3 regions of the Nonomuraea sp. 10N515B genome follow, and region 1 is predicted to be linked to each of the others. Evidence: riboswitches for the same ligand, from Rfam matches in the RefSeq annotation. Region 1 holds a riboswitch; each other region holds the start of a gene.
The links. Region 1 has a riboswitch for cyclic di-AMP ahead of ACTWQA_RS28680 (coiled-coil domain-containing protein). Riboswitches for the same ligand answer to the same signal wherever they lie in the genome.

Region 1 (4,201 bases):
CGACCTCGAGGTGCTGGCCGAGCGGGGCCTGCTGGAAAAGGTGCACGGCGGCGCGACCGCCCTCGGCCCGGGATCGACCGAGGAGCCGGGCTTCACCGCGAAGTCCGCCCGCCAGCAGCAGGAGAAGCAGGCCATCGCGCGCTGCGCGGCACAACTGGTGCGCCCCGGCACCGCTGTGGCGCTGTCCGCGGGCACCACCACCTGGGTGCTGGCGCACCACCTGATCGGTGTGCCCGAGCTCACGGTGATCACGAACTCCATCCCCGTCGCCGACGTTTTCCACCGCAATCCGCGCGCCGACCGCACGGTGGTGCTGACCGGCGGCGTACGCACGCCATCGGACGCCTTAGTGGGCCCGGTGGCCGTGGCCGCCATCCGCCGCCTGCACGTGGACACGCTCTTCCTCGGCGTGCACGGGATGAGCGTGCGGGCCGGGTTCACCACGCCCAACCTGCTCGAGTCCGAGACCGACAGGGAGCTGGTGGCGGCCGCCAACCGCCTGGTCGTCCCGGCCGACCACACTAAGTGGAACACGGTGGGCATCAGCACCATCGCCGAGCTGAGCGAGGCCGACGTGGTCATCAGCGACGCGGGGCTGCCGGAGGAAGCACGTACGCACCTGGCCGAAACGGCCGGGGAACTGATCATCGCGGAGGGCTCGCTTTGAAGCGCACCATCACCAACCTGGCCGACGGCCGAGAGCTGATCTACTTCGACCGGCGGGACGACGCCGACAGGAGCGCGATCGACCGGCGGACGCTGGACCCCCGGCCGGTGGCCTCTGAGCTGCGCTACGACCCGCTGACCGAGGAGTGGATCGCGATCGCGGGGCACCGGCAGACGCGGACGCACCAGCCGACCGGCACGGCGGCCGAGTGCCCGCTGTGCCCGTCGTCGGAGACGCGCTCGACGGAGATCCCGGCGTACGACTACGACGTGGTGGTGTTCGAGAACCGCTTCCCCTCTTTTTCCGAAAATATCGGGACTTATGGGGAAGTGGGCGGGCTGAGTGAGGTCCGTCCGGCCGTGGGCCGCTGTGAGGTGGTCTGCTTCACCTCCGAGCACTCCTCGTCCTTCTCCCGGTTGTCCGACGCCCAGGTCGAGCTGGTCATGGAGGCATGGGCCGACCGCACGGCCGAACTGTCCGCCATCGAGGGCGTGGAGCAGGTCTTCTGCTTCGAGAACCGGGGCTCGGAGATCGGCATCACGCTCGCGCACCCGCACGGCCAGATCTACGCCTATCCGTACGTCACCCCGCGGACCAAGCTGCAGCTGGGCGCCGCCGCTCGCTACAAGGGAAACCTGTTCGCCGACGTGCTGGCCGCCGAGCGCGCCGCCGGCACGCGGGTGGTGGCGGCCAACGAGCTGTGGACGGCTTTCGTGCCCGCCGCCGCGCGCTGGCCGTTCGAGGTGCACCTCTACCCGCACCGGCAGGTGCCCGACCTGGCGGCGCTGACAGAGGCGGAGCGTGCCGCGTTCGCGCCGCTGTACACGTCGGTGCTGAAGGCGTTCGACGGGCTGTTCGGGGTCGTGATGCCGTACATCGCGGCCTGGCACCAGGCGCCGGTACGACAGGGCCGTGAGCTGGCTTACCTGCACCTGGAGCTGTTCACCATCAGGCGGGCGCCGGAGAAGCTGAAGTATCTGGCGGGGTCGGAGTCGGCGATGGGGGCCTTCGTCAACGACGTGCTGCCGGAGGAGGCCGCACGCATGCTTCGATCACGAGTAGATCACTAATAGATTTCTACTTAAGGTCGCATGACTCGTGATCTACCACTAATATCCCGATAAGCACCGGCCGTAACGGCCGGTGCCCGCCTAATCCCGGGCGAGTTGCCCGGGAGCCGGGGACCCATCGCACGTGGGGTGAATCCACTTCGGTGGTAGGGATCTCCCATGCCCGAACCCGTCAGCTAACCCGGCCGGCAGAGGGAGAGGAAACATCTACGTGGCGGCTGCCCTGATTCGCTCGGGAGCTCCGCTCCCTTCGCCGTCCCTCGCGAGTCTTGCCATCAGCCTCATCACCGCCGCCGCCGTTGCCTTCTTCCCGGCGACCGCGGCGTCGGCGGCACCCAAACCGACGGAGTCCGAGCTCCGCGCCCAGCTCAAGCAGCTCAACAGCAAGATCGACAAGCTCATCGAGCAGTACAACCTCAAGCGCGTCGAGCTGGCCAAGGCCCAGCAGGCCGCCAAAACGGCCAATGAGCGCCTGGCCACCGCGGAGCAGACGCTGACCGCGGCCGAGCAGCGGGTCGCCGAGATCGCCCGGCTTCGCTACCAGAACGGGAACCCCCCGGTGCCGGGTTTCATGCTGCCCGCGAGCGGCGGCAGCGCGGCCGTGCTCAACCAGCTGACCGTCGAACAGCAGGCGTTCGTGCAGGGCGTGGCCAAGGCCCGTGACGACAAGGAGAAGGCCGCCAAGGACGCCGCCGCGCTGGCGGCCGAGATCCGCGGGGACGCGGCCGAGGTGGACAAGCAGCGCGACGAGGCCGAGGACGTCATCGAGGACATCAAGAAGAAGCTCCAGGACCTCGTGCCGTTTGGCACCGGCCGCAAATCCGACGGCAGCTGGGCCCCCGAACTTCCCTCCGGCTCCGACAACATCACTCCGCGCACCCGGCTCATGCGCGAGCAGGTGGGCAAGAACTTCTCGCTGCCGTACACGGTGGGGTGCTTCCGCTCGGGCTCCAGCGGCGAGCACCCGCTCGGACGCGCCTGCGACTTCATGATGAGCACCGGAGGCTCGATGCCGTCGGCCGCGAACCTCGCGCTGGGCGACCGGATCGCGGAGTGGGCGATCAAGAACATGGACAAGCTCGGCATCAAGTACGTGATCTGGAAGCAGCGCATCAACCACAGCTCGGGCTGGAGCGGAATGTCGGACCGCGGCAGCATCACCGAGAACCACTTCGACCACGTGCACATCTCCATGCACTGAAAGCCGCACACCAGGCCGAAGGTAAGGTCAGGGCTCGTGATCGACTCCCGTACCCCACCGCCCCTCACCGGCGACGAGCTGACGGTGCTCAACAACTGGCTCGAATGGCACCGCGCCACCCTCGCCGTCAAATGCGCGGGCCTGTCGGACGAGCAGTTGCGCCTGCGCTCGGCCCCGCCCTCGACCCTGTCTCTCCTCGGCCTGGTCAGGCACATGGCGCACGTCGAACGCTCCTGGTTCCGCCGCGTGCTGAACGGCGAGGACATCCCCAAGCTGTGGGACAAGGACCGCGACAACGACGCCGACTTCAACGACGTCGACACCGCCTCGGCCGAGGAGGCGTTCGCCACGTGGCAGGACGAGATCGAGCGCGCCCGCGCCATCTCGGCCGCCACGCCGCTGGACGCCGTCGGCGACCGCAACGGCCGGGACTGCACGCACCGCTGGATCCTCGTCCACATGATCGAGGAGTACGCCCGCCACAACGGTCACGCCGATCTTCTACGCGAGCGTATCGACGGCGTTACCGGCGAATAACGGTCCCCTGCCGCTTCGCCGTCACCGCTGACGGAAGACGATCGCGGTGCCGAGCGCCTCGCGGGCGGGCACGAAGATCTCGCCTGCGGCGGTCTCACCGACCGTCATCCCGGCCTCGCCCAGGAACCGCCCGGTGGCCGCGACGTCCCGCACCGCCACCGCGTACGCCGCGAACCCGGGCAGCGCCACCGCACCCTCGCCCGGCAACAGCGCGTCCAGCCGGGACGCGCCGACCAGCGTGATGTGAGCACCGTCGCCGCCGAGCGCGAAGGTCCGCACGAGCCCGTCCCGCGATGCCGTACGTCCCACATAACGCTCATAGCGCCGCTCGGCCTCGTCCAGCTCGTCGTCGGCCACGCACAACACGCATTCGACCAGCTCGACCGCGCCATTGGGATGGTCGGCGGCCTCATGCGCGGAGGCGTTCTCCGCCAGCCCGACCCGTCCCTCCGGCACGAGCCCCGGCTCGGAGCCGTCGATCTCCAGCCACCGGACGGGCTCCATCCGCACCCCGTCCGCCGTCTCGACCGGCCGCTGGGCCGCCTGCACCCCACCGTGCCCGACGCCGCCGGCCGTCAGCCGGGCGGCGGCGCCGTCGATGCCGAGTGCGTCGAACATCAGGATGTGCACACCCTCGAAGCGCCGCAGGCACGCTTCCAGGTTGGCCGCCGTGCCGCGGACGGCCTCCTTGAGCGCGGGCAGCCGCTCCGCGGGCGCCCGCAGCGG
Region 2 (4,201 bases), on a different contig from region 1:
CACGGACTCCAGAGGCCGCTCCGCCCGGCGCACCGGCATGCACAAGGCGGTACGCATCCGCCGGCACAGCCCTCGCAGCAGTGCGCCACCCCCCACCAGCACCGCACCCCGTTCCCCGAGGTCGGCCACCAGTTCCGCCGGGCAGTCCTCCACGATCCCGACCGCCGCCCGCTCGATGGTCTCGACCGGCTGCCTGGTCGCCTCATAGATCAGTTGCACCGGGAGCGCCGCCGTGCGCTCCCTGCCGGTCTCCGCGTCCCTGCCGTGGACCAGCACCTGCCGGTCCAGAGGCTTCCACTCGGAGCCCGCGCGCCGCTTCGCCGCCTCCGCCTCGCCCTCGTCGATCAGCAGTCCGTGCTCGCGCTCGACCAGGCGGGCGATCGACCTGCTCATGGCATGGCCGCCGCCCGGGACCGTGCCAGAGGCGACCACGGCCCCGTAAGACAGCACCGCGATCCTGGCCGCGTCGCGCCCGATGTCGATGACCATCCACCCGGCGCAGTCCTTGACCGGCACGCCCGCGCCGAGCGCGGCCGCCAGCGCGTGCGGGATCAGCAGGATGTCCCGCGCCTCCGCCTCGAACGCCAGGTCCCGCAGTGCCGCCCGGTCGATCCGCGTGCACCCGTCGGGCAGCGCCAGGACCACACGGGGCCGGGCGAACGGATGCCCGTGCACTTTACGGACGAAATACCGGATCAGACGCCGGGTGAGCTCACCGTCGGCAGGCAGTCCGTCGCTGATCGGCCAGCACGTCTCGCCGAGGACGTCGACGGCCGCCGCGCCGTACCCGAGGACCTTGCCCGTCTCGGCGTGGCGTGCGACGGCCGAGGGCTCGTCCAGCACGATGCCCTTGCCCTTGACGTAGATCCGGGTGGACGCGGCCCCGAGATCCATCGCCAGGTCATGGCCGAGGACGCTCATTGCCGCTCCGGGGGGTTGGCTATCATGTCGCTTCTGCTTCCCCGGTGCGTACCAACGCAATACCAGGAACGGTTCGTCTTTGCCCAAGGCACGGCCTCAGCCCCGGTTTCGCGCCATAACCGCCGCCGTGCGAAGCTGTGATTGTCCCCAACACCATGGAGGTCCTCATGGCGGATACACCGGAGCCGGAAAACAGCGAAACTCCCGAGGACGAGATGAAGCGCAAGTTCCGCGAGGCGCTGGAGCGCAAGCGCAACCAGCACGCGGGCTCGGGCGAAGGTGGCAGGGGCGGTGACCCATCGAAGATCCACGGGGCGCACGGTCCGGCTGCGAGTAAAAGATCGTTCAGGCGCAAGAGCGGCGGCTGAGGCTGGGATTGCGAGGGGGTACGGCATGCCGTACCCCCTCTTTCTATGCCCGCGAACGCCAACCTCTGCCCGATTCGTCCCTTTACAGCCCTAGGTAGATCTTTCTGCAGATTCATGATGATTTGTTTGCGCGTGTCCGGAATACGTGGTTAAAGTGTGGGCCATTACCTAGCCGAATCCCGATAGATCGGGAACCGGGGACCCAACCCCTGGGGTGAATCCGGCCACGTGCCGGTAGGGCATCTCCACCGCCCGAACCCGTCAGCTAACCCGGTAGGCGTGATGGAGAGGACACCGCATTGATGTACGTACCCCCAGACAGCGTCGTGCCGGCCTCCGGTTGATCGGCCCTTTTCCCAGGCTCTTTTCGCGCTCCGCGTAGTAACCCCCGTTCGGCGTTCTGCCTTGCTACGCCCTTTTTTGGGAGCGCGTGTCCCTGACCCCTCGCAAAGGACCTCACTGCCCCATGTCTGCACGTTTTGGCCTGCGTTCCTGCGCCCTGTTCGCCACCTCCGCCACCACCGTTGTGGCCATCGCCTGCACGGCGGCCCACGCCGATTCCGACACCGAAGAGAAGATCCTGCTCAAGGGCTCTACCACGGCGTCCTATTACTGGGACGACGGATCCGGCCGCAACGGTGACACGGGCATGCCCGCCAGCGGCAAGCCCATGCAGAAAGGCCTGGCCGCCAGTCCGAGCTGGCCGCTGCTGACCGAGGGATATGTGGTCTACAAGGGCAAGAAGCTCCCCTTCTTCGTCGGTGACCGCGGCCCGGGCGTGCCTTCCAACCGTGGCATCATGCTCGACTTGGACGCCAAGACCTTCGCGGAGCTGACTGGCGGCAGGTTCAACCCCAATTCGCTCAGCGTGGACGGCGTCGGCGGCCAGGGTCACATCAAGATCGACTACGTCATCACCAAGTGGGGAGACGGCGTCGGCAAGAAGAACTACCCGGTCCCCTTCTCCACCGGCGCCTGGGGCAGGAAGGACACCAACCCGGCCAAGCCTCCGAAGGTCGTGGCCGAGGAGGAGCCTGCCGAGGTCAAGACCCCCGAGGCCAAGTCCGCCGAGGTCGAGCCCGCTGAGGAGCCCGCCGGCGGCAAGGCGGTGGCGGCTCCGGTTGGGCACCCCGTCACGCCCAAGACCGAGGCGGAGGAGTCGAGCGCCGTGAGCGGCGTCCTCCTCACGGGCGCCCTGGCCATGGCCGGGGGCGGCGTGGTGCTCGGCCACAAGCGCCTGCGCAGGCTTATCAAGCGCTGACTTTACGAGACGGAGACCAGAATGTCATTCTGGTCTCCGTGACCATGCGCGCAGCCGTCAACGGCATCGACATCGCCTACGAGACCTTCGGCTCACCGGCAGGACGACCCCTGCTCCTCATCATGGGGCTCGGCGCCCAGCTCATCCACTGGGACGAGGGGCTCTGCCGGCTCCTGGCGGAGCAGGGACACCACGTCGTACGGTTCGACAACCGCGACGCGGGCCTGTCCACGCACTTCCACGACCAGGGTGTCCCCCCAGCGGGGACGCCTGCGCCATACCTGCTCGACGACCTGGCCGACGACGCCGCCGGCCTCATGGAGGCACTCGGCTGGCCCGCCGCCCATGTGGTCGGCGCGTCGATGGGCGGGATGATCGCCCAGGCCCTGGCCATCCGGCATCCCGGACGGGTGCTGACCCTGACCTCGATCATGTCGACGCCGGGCCCCGAGGTCGCCCCGCCGACCGCGGCGGCGGCCGAGGTGCTGATGGCCACGCCGCCGGCCGACCGTGACGGCGTGCTGGAGCAGGCGCTGCGCACCTGGTCCGTCATCGGCTCGCCCGGCTACGACCTGGACCGCGAGCGGATCATCGCGATGGCCGGGATGGCCTACGACCGGTGCTTCGATCCTGCGGGCACGGCCAGGCAACTGGCCGCCATCATGGCCTCGGGCGGCCGGACGGAGCTGCTCGCCCAGGTGAAGGTGCGCACGCTGGTCCTGCACGGCGAGGCGGACCAGCTCATCCCCGTGGCGGGCGGCCAGGCCACGGCGGCGGCCATCCCCGGCGCCAGGCTGGTGACCTATCCCGGCATGGGCCACGACCTGCCACGCCCCCTCTGGCCCGACATCGTCACCGAGATCACCAAGCTCACCAGCGCCTGAACGCCCGGCGGCGGCCCGCACCGGCCTGCGTGCCGCTCAGGCCGACTTCTCGCGGCACCGGAGTATCTCGGTGATGTTCCGCTCGGCCCACTCGGCCACCGCTGCGATCGGTTCGTGCAGCGAGCGCCCGAGCTCCGTCAGTGTGTACTCGACCCGCGGTGGCACCTCGGCGAACACCTCCCGCGTGACGAGCCCGTCCTGCTCCATGGCCCGCAACGTCTGCGTCAGCACCTTGGGTGTGACCCCACCGATCTGTGCCCGCAGCTGGGTGAACCGCATCGGCCCGCCGATGAGGCTGAGCACGACCAGCACCGACCATTTGTCGCCGATCCGATCCAGAACCACCCGAGTCGGGCAATTCATATCGAAGACATTGCCGGTATCCATAAGGTACTTATAGCACGATGAAGTAACCAGTATCCAATGGATACTCTTGCTGCCATGAAGATCCTTCTCTTTGGCGCGACCGGCATGATCGGCCAGCGTATCGCCGCAGAGCTCACCGACCGCGGGCACGAGGTGACCGGCGTCAGCCGCTCGGGTCCCGTCAAGGGCGACGTTCACGACTCCGCCACTCTGGCCAAGGGCTATGACGCCGTCGTCTCCGCTATCAGCCCCCCGCGCGACGGCACCGAGCCGGAACCGCCCTTCGTCGCCGCCTATCGCGCGCTGATCGACGGCGTGCGCGTGGCCGGCGTGCGCCGCCTGATCGCCGTCGGCGGCGCCGGCAGCCTCCAGGTCGCTCCCGGGGTCGACCTGGTCGACAC
Region 3 (4,201 bases), on a different contig from region 1:
CTGGCCGGTCCCGAAGCAGGACAAGTACGTGCAGGCGTGGAAGGCCCTCGAAAAGATCTACCGTGACGGGCGGGCCAAGGCCATCGGCACCTCCAACTTCACCGTCCAGACCCTGACCAGGCTCATGGACGAGGCCGAGATCACGCCGTCCATCAACCAGATCGAGCTTCACCCCTACCTGCAGCAGCGCGAGATGCGCGCCTTCCACGAGGCCAACGGCATCCTGACCGAGGCGTGGAGCCCGCTGGGCCAGGGCCAGGGCCTGCTCGACGACCCGGCGCTGAGCGTGCTGTCCGGCAAGTACGGCAAGACGCCCGCCCAGATCGTGCTGCGCTGGCACCTGCAGCTCGGCAACGTCGTCATCCCCAAGTCCGCCACCCCGTCGCGGATCCGCGAGAACATCGACGTGTTCGACTTCATCCTCGACGCCGAGGACATGGCCGCGATCGGCGCCATGAACAGGAACAAGCGCATCGGACCCGACCCCGACACCTTCAACATGACCTGATACGTCTACGATCTCCCCTTGTGCGGGATTTTGCATGGGGAATAGCGGCGACAGGCGGCATAGCGCGCACGGTGGGAGCGGCCATCGTGGCCGAACCGGGCATGCGGGTGGCCGCCGTCGGCTCCAGGAACCTCGGCCGGGCGCAGGCCCTGGCCGCGACGCTGGGCGCGGAGTCGGCCTACGACTCCTATGAGCGGCTGTGCGCCGACCCGGCCGTGGACGCGATCTACGTGGCCACTCCGCACGCCCAGCACCTCCAGGTGGCCGAGGCCGCCATCGCCGCCGGCAAGGCCGTGCTGTGCGAGAAGCCGCTGGCCGCCACCGTGGACGACGCCGAGAAGATGGTGCGCCTGGCACGCGAGGCGGGCGTCTTCTTGATGGAGGCCATGTGGATGAGGTTCAACCCCCTCATCCAGAAGATCGCCTCCGATGAGCGCTTCGGCGAGATCCGCTCCGTGCAGGCCTCCTTCGGCTTCTCCCTGCCCTACGACCCCGCCCACCGGCTCTGGGCGCCCGAGCTGGGCGGCGGCGCGCTGCTCGACCTGGGGATCTACCCGTTCGGGCTGGCCCAGTTGCTCCTCGGCATGCCGACCGGCCTGCGTGTCACCGGCTCTTTGGCCCCGAACGGGGTGGACGCGGAGGCGGGCGGCGTTTTGCTCTACCCGGGCGGCAGGCATGCTCTCGTGGCGACCTCGTTGCTCGGGAATTACCCGAACGATGCCAGCGTTGTGGGCACTCAGATGCGCGCGGACATCCAGGCTCCGTTCTGGGCGCCGCAGCGGATTCTCCTCACCGGGCCCTCCCTGGAGCCGGAAGAGCATGTGCTCGATCCGGCCGACAACGGGTACGCCGGGGAGCTCCGCGAAGTCCGCGCAGCCACGGCCGAAGGCAGGACCGAAAGTTCGATCATGCCGCTTGACGATTCCCTTGCCATGATGGGGCTTCTGGCCGACGCCCGCGGGCAACTTGCCTAACTGGGCTTTTATCTAGTTGTAATCCTCTTGCCGCATGTATTACCTTATGGGGCATCTTGAGGTATGCGTCCGGTTTGTCCGGTCGCGTCCGACCATCGCACGAAACATCACAGGACAGTCCTGTGACCGCTGAATCCGCCTTGCGCGGAACCGGGGACCCAAGTCTTTGGGGCGAATCGGCACTTCGGTGCCGTAGGGCAGCTTCCACGCCCGAGCCCGTCAGCTAACCCGGTAAGCGGCATGGAAGCAAGGAGTAAACCCCCTCGATGGCCAAGTTCCGCATCCCCGCTGCCGCCAACAAGATCAACATCGCCCGCGCCGCCCTCGGCGCCACCGTCCTGGCCACCGCGGTCACCGCCCACGTCACGGGCACCGCCATCGCCGCCGCGGACAAGCAGCCGGTCGCCACCGCCGAGCAGGCAGGCGCCAGGACCAAGACCGGCGAGACCAAGATCAACGTCACCGCCGATCAGGTCCTGGCCCTGGCCAGGTCCCAGGTCGGCACCAGCGAGAACGCCGCCGGCGGCGGCACCAAGTACCAGCAGTGGTACGCCAACTCCCAGCGCGCCGCCGAGACCATCGCCCGCGACGGCGGCAGCCGCGCCATGTATCTGAACGCCGCCTGGTGCGCGATGTTCGTCTCCTGGGTCGGCGAGCAGACCGGCGCCCGCCCGCAGGTCGGCTGGGACGCCTGGACCGTCGCCCACGCCAAGTGGTTCAAGGCCAACAACCGCTTCGGCACCGTCGCCAAGCCCGGCGCCGTCGTGTACTTCTCCTGGAGCGGCAGCAAGAACATCCGTGACATCAACCACGTCGGGTTCGTCGTGAAGGACAACCAGGACGGCACCATCTCCACCATCGAGGGCAACACCGGCAACGGCAAGGTCGAAGAGCGGACCCGGCCGAAGGCGCACGTCGTCGGCTACGGCTACCCCGAGTACGCCGCCTGACCCTCCCCCGCCCCAACGAGCGCGCGTCCCCGAGACATGGGACGCGCGCTCGCCGCGTTCACGGCCCGACCGCAGGCCTTCAGCCGAGAAAAAACCGCGCCAGAGCGGCGGCGACCGCGGCCGGGTCGTTCTCCATCGGGATGTGACCGGCGCTCGGGACGCGGACCAGGGAGGTGTTCGGCATCTCGGCGGCGAAACGCTCGGCGTACCGGACCTCCTGGAAGGTGTCGTTCTCCCCCCACACCAGCAGCTTCGGCGTCCCGTCGGCCTGCAGCGCGGGCACCAGGTCCAGCGTGTAGCGGCCGTCGGCGGCTCCCGCCAGCGCCATCCACGACCGTCGCACCCGGGCGTCGTTCCACGGGTCCAGGTAGTCGGCCAGCTCGGCCTCCGTCGCGGGGCGGTGCAGCGCCGTGGTGACGGCCGTGCGGCGGGCGGCCAGCAACTCCTCCGCGGTCACCGCCGCCACCACCGCCGGATCACGGAAACGGGCCACGCCCGGCACCGGCCACGAGTCGTACGTGACCGAGTTGACCAGCGCCAGCCGCCGCACCTTCACCTCGCCCGCGGCCAGCAGGTGCTGCGCCACCGCGCCCCCGATGTCGTGCCCCGCCACCGCCAGCGGCTCGCCGGCGCCCACCGCCGCCGCGAACCGGGTCACCCACCCGGCCAGCGCCGGGACCGTCGCCGTCGCCATGGCGAGCTCCCCTTCGGAGCGCCCCAGCCCCGGCAGATCCACCGCGACGGGACGCAGCCCCGCCGCGGCCAGCTCGTCCAGCACCGGCTGCCAGACCCGGCTCCAGTACGTCCCGTGCAGCAGCAACACAACCGGACCCCGCTCGCCCGCCGTCAGATAGCTGGCCTGCCGCCCGTCGACTTCGATCGTCATTCGCTCAGACATGGCATAACCATCGGGTTCTGACCAACCGCCGGTCAAATACCAATTAGGGTATGCCGCTATGACGTTAGCGCAGCTCCGGGCGTTGATCGCGGTCGCCGAGCACGGCGGCTTCACCGCCGCCGCCGACCACACCGGCATGTCCCAGCCCGCCGTCAGCCGCGCCATCGCCGCGCTCGAACGCGAGCTCGGCGCGGCCCTGTTCGTACGCCACCGCGACGGCATCGCCCTCACCGAGGCCGGCCGCCGCGCGGTCAACCGGGCCCGCGAGGTGCTGCGCCACTTCGACCTCGTCCGCGCCGACGTGGCGGCCGCCGCCGGCCAGATCACCGGCGAATTGCGCCTGGCCAGCCTCCCCAGCGCCACGGGAACGCTCATCGCCCGGTTGCTGCGCGCGTTCACCGACCGCTACCCGCAGGTGCGCGTACGGCTGTTCGAGGGGGTGGACGACGACATCCGGGCCTGGCTGCACCGGGGCGCCGCCGAGGTCGGCGTCGTGACCTTGCCCGCCCCCGGACTGGACACCGTCCCGCTGAGCACCCACGACATGGTGGCCGTGCTGCCCGCCGGCCACCCGCTCGCCGATCAGGCAGTGGTGCATCTCGCCGATTTCGCCGACCGGCCGTTCATCCTGACCACCGCCGGCTGCCGCCCGCTGATCATGACCGCGGCGCGGGCGTCGGACGTACGGCTCGACGTCGCCTTCGAGGCGAGCGGCCCGGCTGCCATCCTCGAGATGGTGGCCGCGGGGCTCGGGGTCAGCATCGTTCCCACCCTGGGCCTGCCCGCGGACCTCGGCGCGGTGGTCACCCGGCCGCTGAAGCCGGGTATGACCCGCTCGCTCGGGCTGGCCGTCCCGTCGCTGGCCGGCTGT

Region 2: linked by a shared signal. The riboswitch ahead of ACTWQA_RS05155 (hypothetical protein) and the one ahead of ACTWQA_RS28680 (coiled-coil domain-containing protein) in region 1 are both predicted to bind cyclic di-AMP.
Region 3: linked by a shared signal. The riboswitch ahead of ACTWQA_RS03335 (CHAP domain-containing protein) and the one ahead of ACTWQA_RS28680 (coiled-coil domain-containing protein) in region 1 are both predicted to bind cyclic di-AMP.

The regions. Positions count from the first base shown of each region.
Region 1 is NZ_JBQQBQ010000021.1:10,481-14,681, reverse strand. Features, by position in the region: gene ACTWQA_RS28690 (DeoR/GlpR family DNA-binding transcription regulator) at 1-667, shown strand, start outside; gene galT (galactose-1-phosphate uridylyltransferase) at 664-1,737, shown strand; cyclic di-AMP (ydaO/yuaA leader) riboswitch at 1,806-1,942, shown strand; gene ACTWQA_RS28680 (coiled-coil domain-containing protein) at 1,949-2,938, shown strand; gene ACTWQA_RS28675 (DinB family protein) at 2,975-3,475, shown strand; gene ACTWQA_RS28670 (VOC family protein) at 3,497-4,201, opposite strand, start outside.
Region 2 is NZ_JBQQBQ010000003.1:135,586-139,786, reverse strand. Features, by position in the region: gene ACTWQA_RS05165 (rod shape-determining protein) at 1-921, opposite strand, end outside; gene ACTWQA_RS05160 (DUF5302 domain-containing protein) at 1,089-1,289, shown strand; cyclic di-AMP (ydaO/yuaA leader) riboswitch at 1,450-1,584, shown strand; gene ACTWQA_RS05155 (hypothetical protein) at 1,756-2,550, shown strand; gene ACTWQA_RS05150 (alpha/beta fold hydrolase) at 2,595-3,434, shown strand; gene ACTWQA_RS05145 (winged helix-turn-helix transcriptional regulator) at 3,471-3,797, opposite strand; gene ACTWQA_RS05140 (NAD(P)-dependent oxidoreductase) at 3,876-4,201, shown strand, end outside.
Region 3 is NZ_JBQQBQ010000002.1:198,199-202,399, reverse strand. Features, by position in the region: gene ACTWQA_RS03345 (aldo/keto reductase) at 1-508, shown strand, start outside; gene ACTWQA_RS03340 (Gfo/Idh/MocA family protein) at 529-1,482, shown strand; cyclic di-AMP (ydaO/yuaA leader) riboswitch at 1,600-1,735, shown strand; gene ACTWQA_RS03335 (CHAP domain-containing protein) at 1,749-2,432, shown strand; gene ACTWQA_RS03330 (alpha/beta fold hydrolase) at 2,512-3,330, opposite strand; gene ACTWQA_RS03325 (LysR family transcriptional regulator) at 3,389-4,201, shown strand, end outside.